3 regions of the Methylobacterium fujisawaense genome follow, and region 3 is predicted to be linked to each of the others. Evidence: predicted binding sites of a transcription regulator. Region 3 holds the regulator's gene; each other region holds the start of a gene.

Region 1 (4,010 bases), 2.4 Mb from region 3:
TGAAGCCCGCCCAGGCCTCGTCGAACAGGATGTAGTCGCAGAGGTGGCCGATCTTCTCCAGGATCTCCTGGGCGTCGTAGATCGTGCCGTCGTAGGTGCACTGCTCGATCACCGCGACGCGGAACGGCCGCTCCCGGCGCCACGCCTCGGGATCGGTCACCAGCGGGTTCCGGCGGATCTTCTCCCGGATCCGGGTCTCGTCGAGGGCCTCATGATACATGGGGCCGATCAGGCCGTAGGCGTTCCGGTCCGTTTCCAGAAAGATCGGGATGCCGCCGCCCAGGAACAGGGCGCCGTGATGCGCCGCCTTGTGGTTGTTGCGGTCGAACAGGACGAGGTCGTCCTCCGCGATCAGCGAGGACAGGACGATCTTGTTGGAGGCCGAGGTGCCGTTGAGGACGAAGTAGGTCTTCTCGGCCCCGAAGATCTTCGCGGCCTCCTTCTGGGCCTTCAGCGCCGGGCCCTCGTGGGTCAGCAGGTCGCCGAGGTCGAGGACCGAGTTGTCGAGGTCGTCGCGGAAGATCGCTTCCCCCAGGTGCTCCACGAAGATCCGGCCGATCGGCGACCGGTTGTAGAAGATGCCGCCGTTGTGGCCCGGGCAGGTCCAGAGCTGGTTGCCCTTCTCGGCGTAGTCGACGAGCGCGCCGAAGAACGGCGTCTTGAGGGTCTGGGCGTATTGCGTGACCCGGCTGACGAGGCCGCGGGCGATGAATTCCGGCGTCTCCTCCGCCAGGAAGATGTAGCCGTCGATGAAATCGAGCAGTTCGACCGGGATGTGCTCCAGCCGCTTGCGGCGGACCATGATGACGATCGGCATCTCCAGGCCGCGCTTGCGCATCATGTCGATGAGGGCGGCGGCCTTGCCGTCGAGGCCGCGCTTGCCCCAATCGACCACGAGACAGCCCACCGCGGCGTCGGTCTGCACGGCGATGGCCGCGTCCTCGACCCGCCGGGCGCGCACCACCTCGAAGCCGCGCTGCTCCACGGCTGCCACGATCTGATTGACGCGCGCGCCTTCGAGATCGTCCGGATCGAAGGCGGGGGCGCACATCAGGACCGTGAAGCGACGGTGGAAGTCCATGGAGCCCTCTCTGGCCTCGGATGCAGCGCGTGGCTTTCCGGCCCGTCTGCGACGATTGCATGACAACGTGCGCGGCGGGCGGTCGTGGTGCGGACGAAAGGGCGTGATCCGGGCGCGGTCGGAGCCGTTGGACCGCGGCCTTCCCATCCGCGCCCTCGTCCTGAGGTGCCGGTCGGAGATCGGTCGCGCGGCCCGCGGCAGCAACCCGTCTCAGGGTATCACAGGGCGCGCCGCCGCGCCCAGACATCCGGATTGACCAGTCCGCCCGGCCGCCGGCCTGCCAGCACGTCGACCACGCGGCCGGCGGCGGTTTCGGCGGTGCGGATCAGGGCCGACCCGGTGGAACCGCCGACATGGGGCGTCAGGATCGCCCGCGCCTGACGGGCGAGGGGGTGGTCGGCCGGCAGGGGCTCCTGGGCGAAGACGTCGAGCCCGGCGCCCGCGATCGTGCCGGATTCCAGCGCCTCCACCAGGGCCGCCTCGTCGATCAGACCACCGCGGCTGGTGTTGATCAGGAAGGCGTCCCGCTTCATCCGGGCGAGCTGGTCCCGGCCGATCAGGCCGCGGGTGGCCGGGGTCAGGGGCACGTGCAGGGAGACGATGTCGGCCTCCGCGAGGAGCGCGTCCACCGAAGGAGCCCGCAGGGCGCCGGCATTGGCGAAGTCGGCGTCCGGCCGGCTCGGGCCGTAGGCCAGCACCCGCAGGCCGAGGGCCGTGCCGAGCCGGGCCGTCGCCTGCCCGATCGCCCCGAAGCCGACGAGGCCCAGCGTCAGGCCGGCCAGCTCGATCAGGCGGGCGGTGAACTTGAAGCTGTCGTCCCCGCGCCGGACCGAGCGGTCGGCCTCCGGCAGGGCCTTGGCCAGGGCGAAGATCAGCGCCAGCGTCTGCTCGGCCACCGAGACGGCGTTGGCGCCGGGCGTGTTGACCACCACGATCCCGGCCTCGGTCGCCTCGGCGGTGGCGACGTGGTCGGTGCCGGTGCCGTGCACGCCGATCACCCGCAGGGCCGGGGCCGCCGCGATGGCGCGGGCCGGGAAGCCGGTGTTGCGGGTGATGACGGCGACGCAGTCGGCGGCCTCGCGGGCCAGGGTCTCGGGATCGGTGCCGCTCGCCGGACGCGGCTCCAGCCCGGCCGCCCGCAGCCGGTCGAGGCCCGCCGCGTGGATCGGCTGGACGATGAGGCACGGACCGGTGATCACGGGAAAACCTCTGCACTAGAGGAGGGGTGACAGGCACGTTTCGCGCCGGGCCCGTCTAGGCGGGGTGGGCAACCCTGGCAACCGGGCGCCCCGGTCTCCGCCGCGGCAACCCGATCGGACGCGCGCGATCCACACCCGATCGCGGCCGTGTCGGGCCCCGCACGCCCCGCCCGGCCCGACGATCCCGGCCGCGCGCCTCAGCCGAGCTCCGGCCCGGCCTTCCGCGAAATCGCCTGCTCGACCGTGCGATGATGAGTGAGGCACTGATAATGATGTCGTTCGGCAATGGAAGCCAGTATAGAACGCACTCAATATCGATCACGTAGATCGACCCTGCGCGCGCTGAATATAATTATAATTAATCCAAATGTATTTTTGACACACGTAGAGATATTTGCTGCCTTGCTCCGTGATTCGGAGCTTTCGTCACGACAATGCGGTCTCAAGATTTCTCGGTGCCGGTTTCCGCGCGGAACCGGCGCCGGCGGCGCGCGGCCCGGCCGGTTCTCCCGATGGCTGTCCTGCTGGGCTTCGTCGGTTCCGGGCTGCACGCGGCCCGCGCGGAGGAGGCCGGGGCCGGCCGGGAGGTCCAGCTCGACGAGATCTCGGTCGCGAGCGCGGCCGCGCCGCGCGGACCGGTGCCGGCCTATGCCGGCGGTCAGGTGGCGCGGGGCGGTCGCCTCGGCCTGCTGGGCGATACCGAGATCCAGGAGGCGCCCTTCAGCATCGCCAGCTACACCGACACGCTCATCCGGGACCGGCAGGCGCGGACGGTGTCCGAGACCCTGGTCCTCGACCCGTCGGTGCGCGCCACCCAGACCACGGGGGCGCCGTTCGACTCCTTCTCTATCCGGGGCTTCCCGTCCAACGAGAACACCAGCGGCGAGGTCGCCTTCGACGGGCTCTACGGCATTGCCCCGAGCTTCCGCATCTTCACCGACTACGTGGAGCGCATCGAGGTCCTGAAGGGGCCGTCCGCCGCCCTCACGGGGGTGTCGCCGAACGGCGCGGTCGGCGGCGTGGTCAATATCGTCCCGAAGCGCGCCGGCGCGGACCTGACCCGCGTCACCCTGGATTACGGCTCGACCGCCTGGGGCGGCAGCCAGGTCGACGTCGCCCGCCGCTGGGGGCCGGGACGGGAATGGGGCGCCCGCGTCGTCGGCAGCCTGCACGGCGGCGCCACGCCCTTCGACCGCCAGACCGAGACGACCGGCGTCGCGGCCCTGGCCCTCGACTACCAGGGTGACCGGTTCCGCGCGTGGCTCTACCTGCTGGCGCAGACGGACCGCTTCAACGCGCCGCTGCGCCCGTTCCTCCTGCGGGCCGGCGTGCCCGTACCGCGGGCGCCCGACGGTCGCCTGAACCTGACCCAGCCCTGGGAATACTCGGACGTCGACGATCGCGGCGGCCTGCTGCGCACCGAGTACGACCTGACCGATCAGGTCACGCTGTTCGCGGATGTCGGCGGCGGGCAGACCGGAGTGGAGCGGTACTTCCAATCGGCGCCGACGATCCTCAACGGCCGCGGCGACACGACCAGCACGCCGCAATTCTACGCCCTCGGCGTCGACCGGCTCACCTACGACGCCGGCGTCCGGGCCCGGTTCGAGACCGGATTCATCCGCCACGCCCTCACGCTTCAGGGCTCCGTGTACGACGAGGCGACGGGACGGCGGTTCTCGCCCGGCCGGGGCGCTTACCTGTCGAACCTCTACGTGCCGGCCCTCGTC
Region 2 (4,010 bases), 1.5 Mb from region 3:
CTCTCACCGGGGAGTGCCGGCGTCCCAGAGCGTGCCAGGGTGGCGATGCGGCAATCGTCGCCTCCCCGGGGGGCGGCGAACGAGGTCGCAGATCCCGTGCGGGATGGCGCAGGCTCGAGCGGTGCGGTGCCATCTGCCCCGCCCCCCCCCACCCATCGCCCCCTCCCCTGAGCGTGAGGGAGCCTGCACTTGCGTTCCCGGGGCAGTGGCGCCGGGCGGAAATCTGCGGATCACGCAGGCGCGCTGAGCGCGGCGGCCGCAGAGGGGCGACGGCGGGTCAGGGCGGCCGCATCCTGCATCGCGCCCCTCACCGCCGCTCCGGCTCTACCCACAGGATGCGGTTGGGCCGCGCCGTGACCCGGCGCCGCGCGGGGAGAGCCGCCTGGACTCGGCGCCTGTCCCGATCGCGGGACCGTCCGGCGCCTCAATCGGCGCCGATTCCCCGCCCCTTCAGGCTCTCGTCGATCTCGTCGAGGGCCGCGGCGTCGTCGATCGTCGCCGGCATCGTCCAGGGCTCGTGGTCGGCGATGCGCTTCATGGTGGCCCGCAGGATCTTGCCCGAGCGGGTCTTGGGCAGCCGCGGCACGGTGAGGGCCAGCTTGAATGCCGCCACGGGGCCGATCTCGTCGCGCACCTTGGCGACGAGTTCCCGCTCGATCGTCTCGGTCGGCCGGTCGACGCCGGCCTTGAGCACCACGAAGCCACAGGGGACTTCGCCCTTCAGGGCGTCCCGGATGCCGATGACCGCGCACTCGGCCACGTCCGGATGGCCCGCCAGCACTGCCTCCATGCCGCCGGTGGACAGGCGGTGCCCGGCGACGTTGATGATGTCGTCGGTGCGTCCCAGCACCGTGATGTAGCCGTCCGCGTCGATCACCCCGGCATCCGAGGTGTCGTAGTAGCCCGGGAACGTGGAAAGGTAGCTCGACCGCATGCGCGCGTCCGAGCCCCAGAGCGTCGGCAGGCAGCCGGGGGGCAGGGGCAGGCGGATCGCGATGGTGCCCATGGTCCCGGCCGGGACCGGTTTGCCGCCCTCGTCCAGCACCTCGACCTGGTAGCCCGGCATCGGCACGCAGGTGCTGCCGTGCTTCACCGGCAGGAGGCCGAGACCCATCGGGTTGCCGGCGATCGGCCAGCCGGTCTCGGTCTGCCACCAATGGTCGATCACCGGCCGGTTCAGCACCCGCTCGGCCCAGGCGACCGAATCGGGATCGGCGCGCTCGCCCGCGAGGAACAGGCTGCGGAAGGCCGAGAGGTCGTAATCGGCGATCCGGGCGCCGGCGGAATCCTCCTTCTTGATGGCCCGCAGCGCCGTCGGCGCGGTGAACAGGCACACGACCCCGTACTCGGCGACGACCCGCCAGAATGCGCCGGCATCCGGCGTGCCCACCGGCTTGCCCTCGTACAGGACCGTGGTGCAGCCGTGCAGGAGCGGCGCGTAGACGATGTAGGAGTGCCCGACGACCCAGCCGATGTCGGAGGCGCAGAAATAGGTCTCGCCGGGCTGGACGCCGTAGAGGTTCGGCATCGACCACGCGAGGGCGACGAGGTAGCCGCCGGTATCGCGGACCACGCCCTTGGGCTTCCCGGTCGTCCCGGAGGTGTAGAGGATGTAGAGCGGGTCGGTGGCGGCGACCGGCACGCAGGCCGCCCGCTGCCCCGCCGCACGGGCGGCCGCCACGGCCTCGGCCCAGTCGCGGTCTCGCTCCGGCATGAGCGTCGCGGCGGCCTGCGGGCGCTGCAGGATCAGGCAGGCTTCCGGCTTGTGGCGCGAGGCCGCGATCGCCGCGTCGAGGAGCGGCTTGTAGGCGACCACGCGGTTCGGCTCGATCCCGCAGGAGGCGGCGAGCACCACCTTCGGCGCCGCGTCCTCGATCCGCACCGCCAGCTCGTTGGCCGCGAAGCCGCCGAACACCACCGAATGCACCGCGCCGAGCCGTGCGCAGGCCAGCATGCCGAACAGGGCCTCGGGCACCATCGGCATGTAGAGGATCACCCGGTCGCCCTTGCCGACGCCGAGGCCGGCGAGGACGGCGGCCAGTACCGCCACCTCGTCGCGCAACGCGCGGTAGGTGATGCTGCGCTTGGTCCCGGTGACGGGCGAATCGTAGCGGATCGCCACCTGATCCGCCCGCGCTCCGTCGGCGTGACGGTCCACGGCATTGTGGCAGGCGTTCAGGGTGCCGTCCGGAAACCAGCGGCCGTAGGGGCCGGAATCCGGCGCGAAGGCCCGCTGCGGGACGTCCGCCCAGTCGAGCGCCTGCGCCGCGCCGAGCCAGAACGCCTCCGGGTCGCGGCGGGCCGAATCGTAGATGTCCGGGTAGCGGCCCGGCAGGCTGGCTCTCGTCATCGGTTCGGCGTTTCCTCGCGGGCCGCTCTCCGGCAGCGGGGCCCAGAGTAGCGCATTCTTCCGCGGGTGCGAGGCCGGTTGTGGGTCGCCGGAACCGCCGTGCGCCTTCGCTCGCGCCATAGGGGCGCTCCGTGACGCGTTCGCCCGATGCATCCCGGATCGGCGGCTTCGAAGCCGGGCGCTTCGGCGTGGCCGGCGGGAAACGCATCTGCCGGGAGGTCGCGGGTCGTCTGTTTCGATCCCCGGGCGTGCGGGCGCGGCAGGCGCCCCGTCGCCAAGGCTCCGGGGTCACATCCGCGAGAGCACGACGCGCGCCCGGATCGGCGATCCCCAGGCGGCCGTTTCTCCAAACGAGCGGTCGCAGAACGCAAAACCGCCGCACCGGTCTCCCGGTGCGGCGGCAGCTGTCGTGCCGTTTCTGCTATCCGTGCGGACGGATCAGGGGCTCAGTGCAGCGTATTGCCGTTCGCCTGCAGCCTGTTGATCTCGTCCTTGAGAAGGAGTTTCCGTCGCTTCATCTCGGCGATGTGAAGGTCGTTCGCCGAAGGTCTGTGGATCGCTTCCTGAATCTCACGCTCGAGGGCTTCGTGCTTCCGGGCGAGTTGGTTCAGATGCGTCTGCAGCGACATGAGCCGAATCTCCTGTCATCGTTTCGACACACCGAGATTGGCACAAGATGCCGGACCTGTCGAAGCGTTTTCTGCTGCTAAGTCTGATGATTGCTTACCGCGCCGTCTTGTCCGGCGCCGGAGCGTGACGCATGCTCTCGGGCCATGAACGGTCTTCGGGTCCTCAGGTGACGATGGCGGACGAGGCGGGTGAGAGTGCGCAGTCGGACCTCCTGGGCGAACTGGCGCGGCTGCGCGAGGAGCACCGGGATCTCGACGGTGCCATCGAGGCGCTGGAGCGCAGCGTGGCTGGCGACCAGCTCCAGATCCAGCGTCTGAAGAAGCGCAAGCTCACCCTGCGTGACCGCATCTTCCACATCGAGGACGCGCTCACGCCGGACATCATCGCCTGATGCCGGTGGACGTCTTCGGGTCGCGCCTTGCCGCGGGCCCGCACCGCCTGTAAGCGCCCTCTTTTTCCGGGATCAACGATGGCGTCGCCTCCGGTCGCGATCATCATGGGCAGCCAGTCCGACTGGGCGACCATGCGGCATGCCGCCGAGACGCTCGATGCCCTCGGCGTACCCTACGACGCGCGCATCGTGTCGGCCCACCGCACGCCGGACCGGCTCGTGGCCTTCGCCAAAGGCGCGGTCGCGGCCGGCCTCAAGGTCGTGATCGCGGGGGCGGGCGGCGCCGCGCACCTGCCCGGCATGGCGGCCGCGATGACCCGCCTGCCGGTCTTCGGCGTCCCGGTGGAATCCAAGGCCCTGTCCGGCCAGGACAGCCTCCTCTCGATCGTCCAGATGCCGGCGGGCATCCCGGTGGGGACCCTGGCGATCGGCCGGGCCGGGGCCATCAACGCGGCCCTGCTCGCCGCCGCCGTCCTGGCGCTCTCCGATCCGGATCTGGCGGAGCGCCTGGAGGCGTGGCGCGCGGCCCAGAGCGCCTCGGTGGCCGAACGGCCGGTGACGGAAGAGAACGCGTGACGGACAAGATCCTCGGCCCCGGCTCCACCCTCGGCATCGTCGGTGGAGGCCAACTCGGGCGCA
Region 3 (4,010 bases):
CCATTGCTGTTCACCGCGCTCAACAACAATTCCTGGTTCTCGGCCAACCTGATGGGCGGCGTCGCGAACCTGCCGGTGATGATCTACCAGTTCGCCCTGTCGCCCTACCCGAACTGGCAGGGCCTCGCCTGGGCCGGCGCGCTTCTGATCACCGCCACCATCCTGGTGCTGTCGATCATTGCCCGCCTTGTGATCAAGCCGCAGACCTCGCGCTGAGACCCTTCGAGGACACGACGATGAACGCCGCCTCCGCGATCCCCACGGTCGAGCTGAACCGCAACCGCGCCGACGAGGGCGGTCCCGTGCGGATCGCCGTGAAGCGCCTGAACTTCTACTACGGCAGCTTCCACGGGTTGAAGGACGTCAACCTCGACTTCCACGACCGGCAGGTCACGGCGCTGATCGGGCCGTCGGGCTGCGGCAAGTCCACCCTGCTGCGCTGCTTCAACCGGATCTACAGCCTCTATCCGGAGCAGCGGGCCGAGGGCGAGATCCTCCTGGACGGGGAGAACATCCTCAGCCCCTCCATCGACCTGAACGAGCTGCGCTCGCGCATCGGCATGGTGTTCCAGAAGCCGACGCCGTTCCCGATGTCGATCTATGACAACGTCGCCTTCGGCCTGCGCCTCTACGAGAAGCTGCCGAAATCCGAACTCGACGGCCGGATCGAGGCCTCCCTGCGCAAGGCCGCCCTCTGGGACGAGGTGAAGGACAAGCTCAAGCAGCAGGGTACGGGCCTGTCGGGCGGCCAGCAGCAACGCCTGTGCATCGCCCGCACGGTGGCGCAGCGCCCGGAGGTGATCCTGTTCGACGAACCGACCTCGGCCCTCGACCCGATCTCCACCGGCCGCATCGAGGAGCTGATCGAGCAGTTGCGCGACGAGTTCACCATCGTGATCGTCACCCACAACATGCAGCAGGCGGCGCGCATCTCGCAGTTCACCGCCTTCATGTATCTGGGCCAGCTGATCGAGTTCGGTCCGACCAACCGGATGTTCATGAACCCGACGGAACGCCGCACCCAGGACTACATCACCGGCCGGTTCGGCTAGTCTGCCTGGACGCTCCGGTCTCGGGGAAGGCCGTCCGGTCGCCGCATCCGCGGAGGGCCGGCGGGTCCCCGAGGGCCTCCGCGGAGCGCCGCCCCCGGGACCCATCGAAGGATTCGCCATGCCCGGCCATATCGTCACCTCCTACGACACCGACCTGGAGAACCTGCGTCGCTCGATCTCGGAGATGGGCGGCGTGGCCGAGAAGATGACCGCGGAGGCGACGGACGCCCTCGTGCGCCGGGACGACACGCTCGCCCAGGCGGTGATCGTCGCCGACAAGCGCCTCGACGCCCTGCAGCGGGACATCGAGGAGCGCGCCGTGCTGTTGATCGCCCGGCGTCAGCCCCTGGCGATCGATCTGCGTGAGACGATCTCGGCGATCCGCGTCTCCGGCGACCTCGAGCGGATCGGCGACCTCGCCAAGAACGTCGCCAAGCGGGTGGTGGCGATCTCCGATCAGGCGCCGGCCCAGAAGATCGTTCTCGGTGTGCGCCACATGAGCGACCTCGCGGAGGGCCAGCTCAAGGACGTTCTCGACGCCTATGCGAGCCGCGACGTCCAGGCAGCCCACGATGTCTGGGAGCGGGACGGCGAGATCGACGCCCTGTACAATTCGCTGTTCCGCGAGCTCCTGACCTACATGATGGAGGATCCGCGCAACATCTCGTTCTGCACGCATCTTCTGTTCTGCGCCAAGAACGTCGAGCGGATCGGCGACCACACCACCAACATCGCCGAGACGATCCACTATCTCGCCACGGGCGAGGCCCTGGCGGGCGATCGGCCGAAGAACGATGCGTCGAACTATGCGACCGTGGACGGGGTGCCGGCTCCGTAAGCGGGCCGCCCCCGGTCCAGGCGTCGGCCTGCGCGCGCTCCTGTGGGGCGCCGCCGGAGAATCGGAGCGTGCGGGTTGAGGCTGAGCGGCGCCTCCTGCACCCTCCGCCTGCCCGCCGGCTCCAAGGAGAGTCGGCGCGCCTGCAGGCCGTATGGCGCCGCTTCGTGAACGGATCTTCGAACGTGAGCATGCAAGTCCTGATCGTCGAGGACGAGGAGGCGCTGACCACGCTGCTGCGCTACAATCTGGAAGCCGAGGGCTTTCTGGTGGATTCCGCGGCTCGCGGCGACGACGCGGAGCTGCTCCTGGCGGAGCGGATCCCCGATCTCGTCCTGCTCGACTGGATGCTGCCCGGCCTGTCGGGCATCGAGCTGTGCCGGCGGATCCGGGCGCGCCGGGAGACCGAGCGGCTGCCCGTGATCATGCTCACCGCCCGGGGCGAGGAGGGCGACCGGATCCGCGGTCTCGGGACGGGCGCCGACGACTACATCGTCAAGCCGTTCTCCGTCCCGGAACTGCTCGCCCGGATCCGCGCGCTGCTCCGCCGGGCCAAGCCCGCCCACGTCTCGGACCGGCTGGCGGCGGGCGACCTCGAACTCGACCGCACCGGCCATCGCGTCCGCCGCGGCGGCGAGGAGCTGCATCTCGGCCCCACAGAGTTCCGTCTGCTGGAATTCCTGATGCTGGCGCCGGGCCGGGTCTTCTCCCGCGAGCAGCTCCTCGACGGGGTCTGGGGACACGACGTCTACATCGACGAGCGCACGGTCGACGTCCATGTCGGGCGGCTGCGCAAGGCACTGAACGGCCCGCGCCAAGCCGACCCGATCCGCACGGTCCGCGGCTCGGGCTACGCCTTCGACGAGACGTTCTCGCTCGAGGCCTGAGGCGGCCCCGCGCGCCATCGGAGAGAAAAACGGTCCGACGCGCCGTCATCACGAGCGCAGCGAAGTGACCCAGGGCATCGGGACGCCTGCGAGCGTGGCGCTTCTGGATTGCTTCGCTTCGCTCGCAAAGACGGCGGGCCGCGCGTCGATGCCCAGAGGCCTGAGACCCTAAAACTGTCTCAGCGGGTCAGCGCCGCGCTCCGGCCGGACGCGACCGGCACGGCGTCGAGCGCCGCCAGAACCGTCCCCTCGGTGAGGATCTGCGGAAGCACCTGAGGCGCTCCGGTTCCGGTATAGAGGAGGTAGAGCGGCACGCCGCTGCGCCCGTGCTTCTCCAGCAGACGGGTGATCTCGGGATTCTGGTTGGTCCAGTCGCCCTTCATGTAGGTCACGCCGCGCTCGGCCATCGCGGCCCGCACGGCCTTGGTGTTGAGCGAGGTCGCCTCGTTCACCGCGCAGGTGATGCACCACGCGGCGGTCATGTCCACGAAGACGGGGCGGTGCGCGTCCACCAGGGCGTCGAGACGCGCCTGAGTGAAGGGCTCGACCCCGTCGGCGGCGGCCTGCGCCGACGGCGCGGCGCGGTCACGCGGAAGGGTCACGGCGAGGGCCGCCACGGCGACCAGCGCGAGGGCCGCAGCGACCCGCGCGACCCGGCCCGCCCCGGGCGCGGCGGCGCGGCCGTGTTCCCAGGCCCAGGCGGCGAAGCCCATCAGGACGAGGCCGATCAGCGCCGCCAGCAGCCCACGCGGATCGACCTGCTGCGCCAGAACCCAGATCAGCCAGGCCACAGTGGCGTAGACCGGGAAGGCCAGGACCTGCTTGAGGGTCTCCATCCAGGCGCCCGGCCGCGGCAGCGCCCGCAGGGCCGGCGGCCAGAGGGTCAGCACCAGGAAGGGCAGGGCGAGGCCGAGGCCGAGGCTCGCGAAGACGGCGAGCGCGACACCGGCACTCTGCGTCAGCGCGAAGCCTACCGCCGAGCCCATGAACGGCGCCGTGCAGGGGGTCGCCACCAGGGTCGCCAGCACGCCCGTGAAGAACGAGCCGCTCAGGCCGGCACGCCGGGTCAGGCCGTCTCCGAGGCCGGCGAGCCGGCCGCCGACATGGACCACTCCGGACAGGCTCAGGCCCATCGCGAACAGCAGATAGGCGAGGGCTGCGACCATGGCGGGCGATTGCAGCTGGAAGCCCCAGCCGATCGCGGCCCCGCCACCCTTCAGGGCGATCAGCAGGGAT

Evidence for each region. Region 3 encodes PhoB, which activates phosphate uptake and scavenging genes when phosphate is short. Its sites were predicted from a motif close to TGTCATNNANCTGTCAT; they were not measured.
Region 1: ABC766_RS16995 (Orn/Lys/Arg decarboxylase N-terminal domain-containing protein) is a predicted target of PhoB. The motif match lies at 1,130-1,146, and genes of this name have one in related genera.
Region 2: ABC766_RS03760 (YdcH family protein) is a predicted target of PhoB. The motif match lies at 2,993-3,009, and genes of this name have one in related genera.

Annotation. Positions count from the first base shown of each region.
Region 1 is NZ_CP155000.1:3,576,560-3,580,569, reverse strand. Features, by position in the region: gene ABC766_RS16995 (Orn/Lys/Arg decarboxylase N-terminal domain-containing protein) at 1-1,081, opposite strand, end outside; gene ABC766_RS16990 (hydroxyacid dehydrogenase) at 1,300-2,280, opposite strand; partial or broken gene ABC766_RS16985 (TonB-dependent receptor) at 2,793-4,010, shown strand, end outside.
Region 2 is NZ_CP155000.1:792,752-796,761, forward strand. Features, by position in the region: gene ABC766_RS03755 (propionyl-CoA synthetase) at 425-2,350, opposite strand; gene ABC766_RS03760 (YdcH family protein) at 2,797-2,979, opposite strand; gene ABC766_RS03765 (YdcH family protein) at 3,111-3,371, shown strand; gene purE (5-(carboxyamino)imidazole ribonucleotide mutase) at 3,450-3,947, shown strand; gene ABC766_RS03775 (5-(carboxyamino)imidazole ribonucleotide synthase) at 3,944-4,010, shown strand, end outside.
Region 3 is NZ_CP155000.1:5,926,597-5,930,606, forward strand. Features, by position in the region: gene pstA (phosphate ABC transporter permease PstA) at 1-216, shown strand, start outside; gene pstB (phosphate ABC transporter ATP-binding protein PstB) at 237-1,052, shown strand; gene phoU (phosphate signaling complex protein PhoU) at 1,171-1,890, shown strand; gene phoB (phosphate regulon transcriptional regulator PhoB) at 2,079-2,774, shown strand; gene ABC766_RS28125 (protein-disulfide reductase DsbD family protein) at 2,954-4,010, opposite strand, start outside.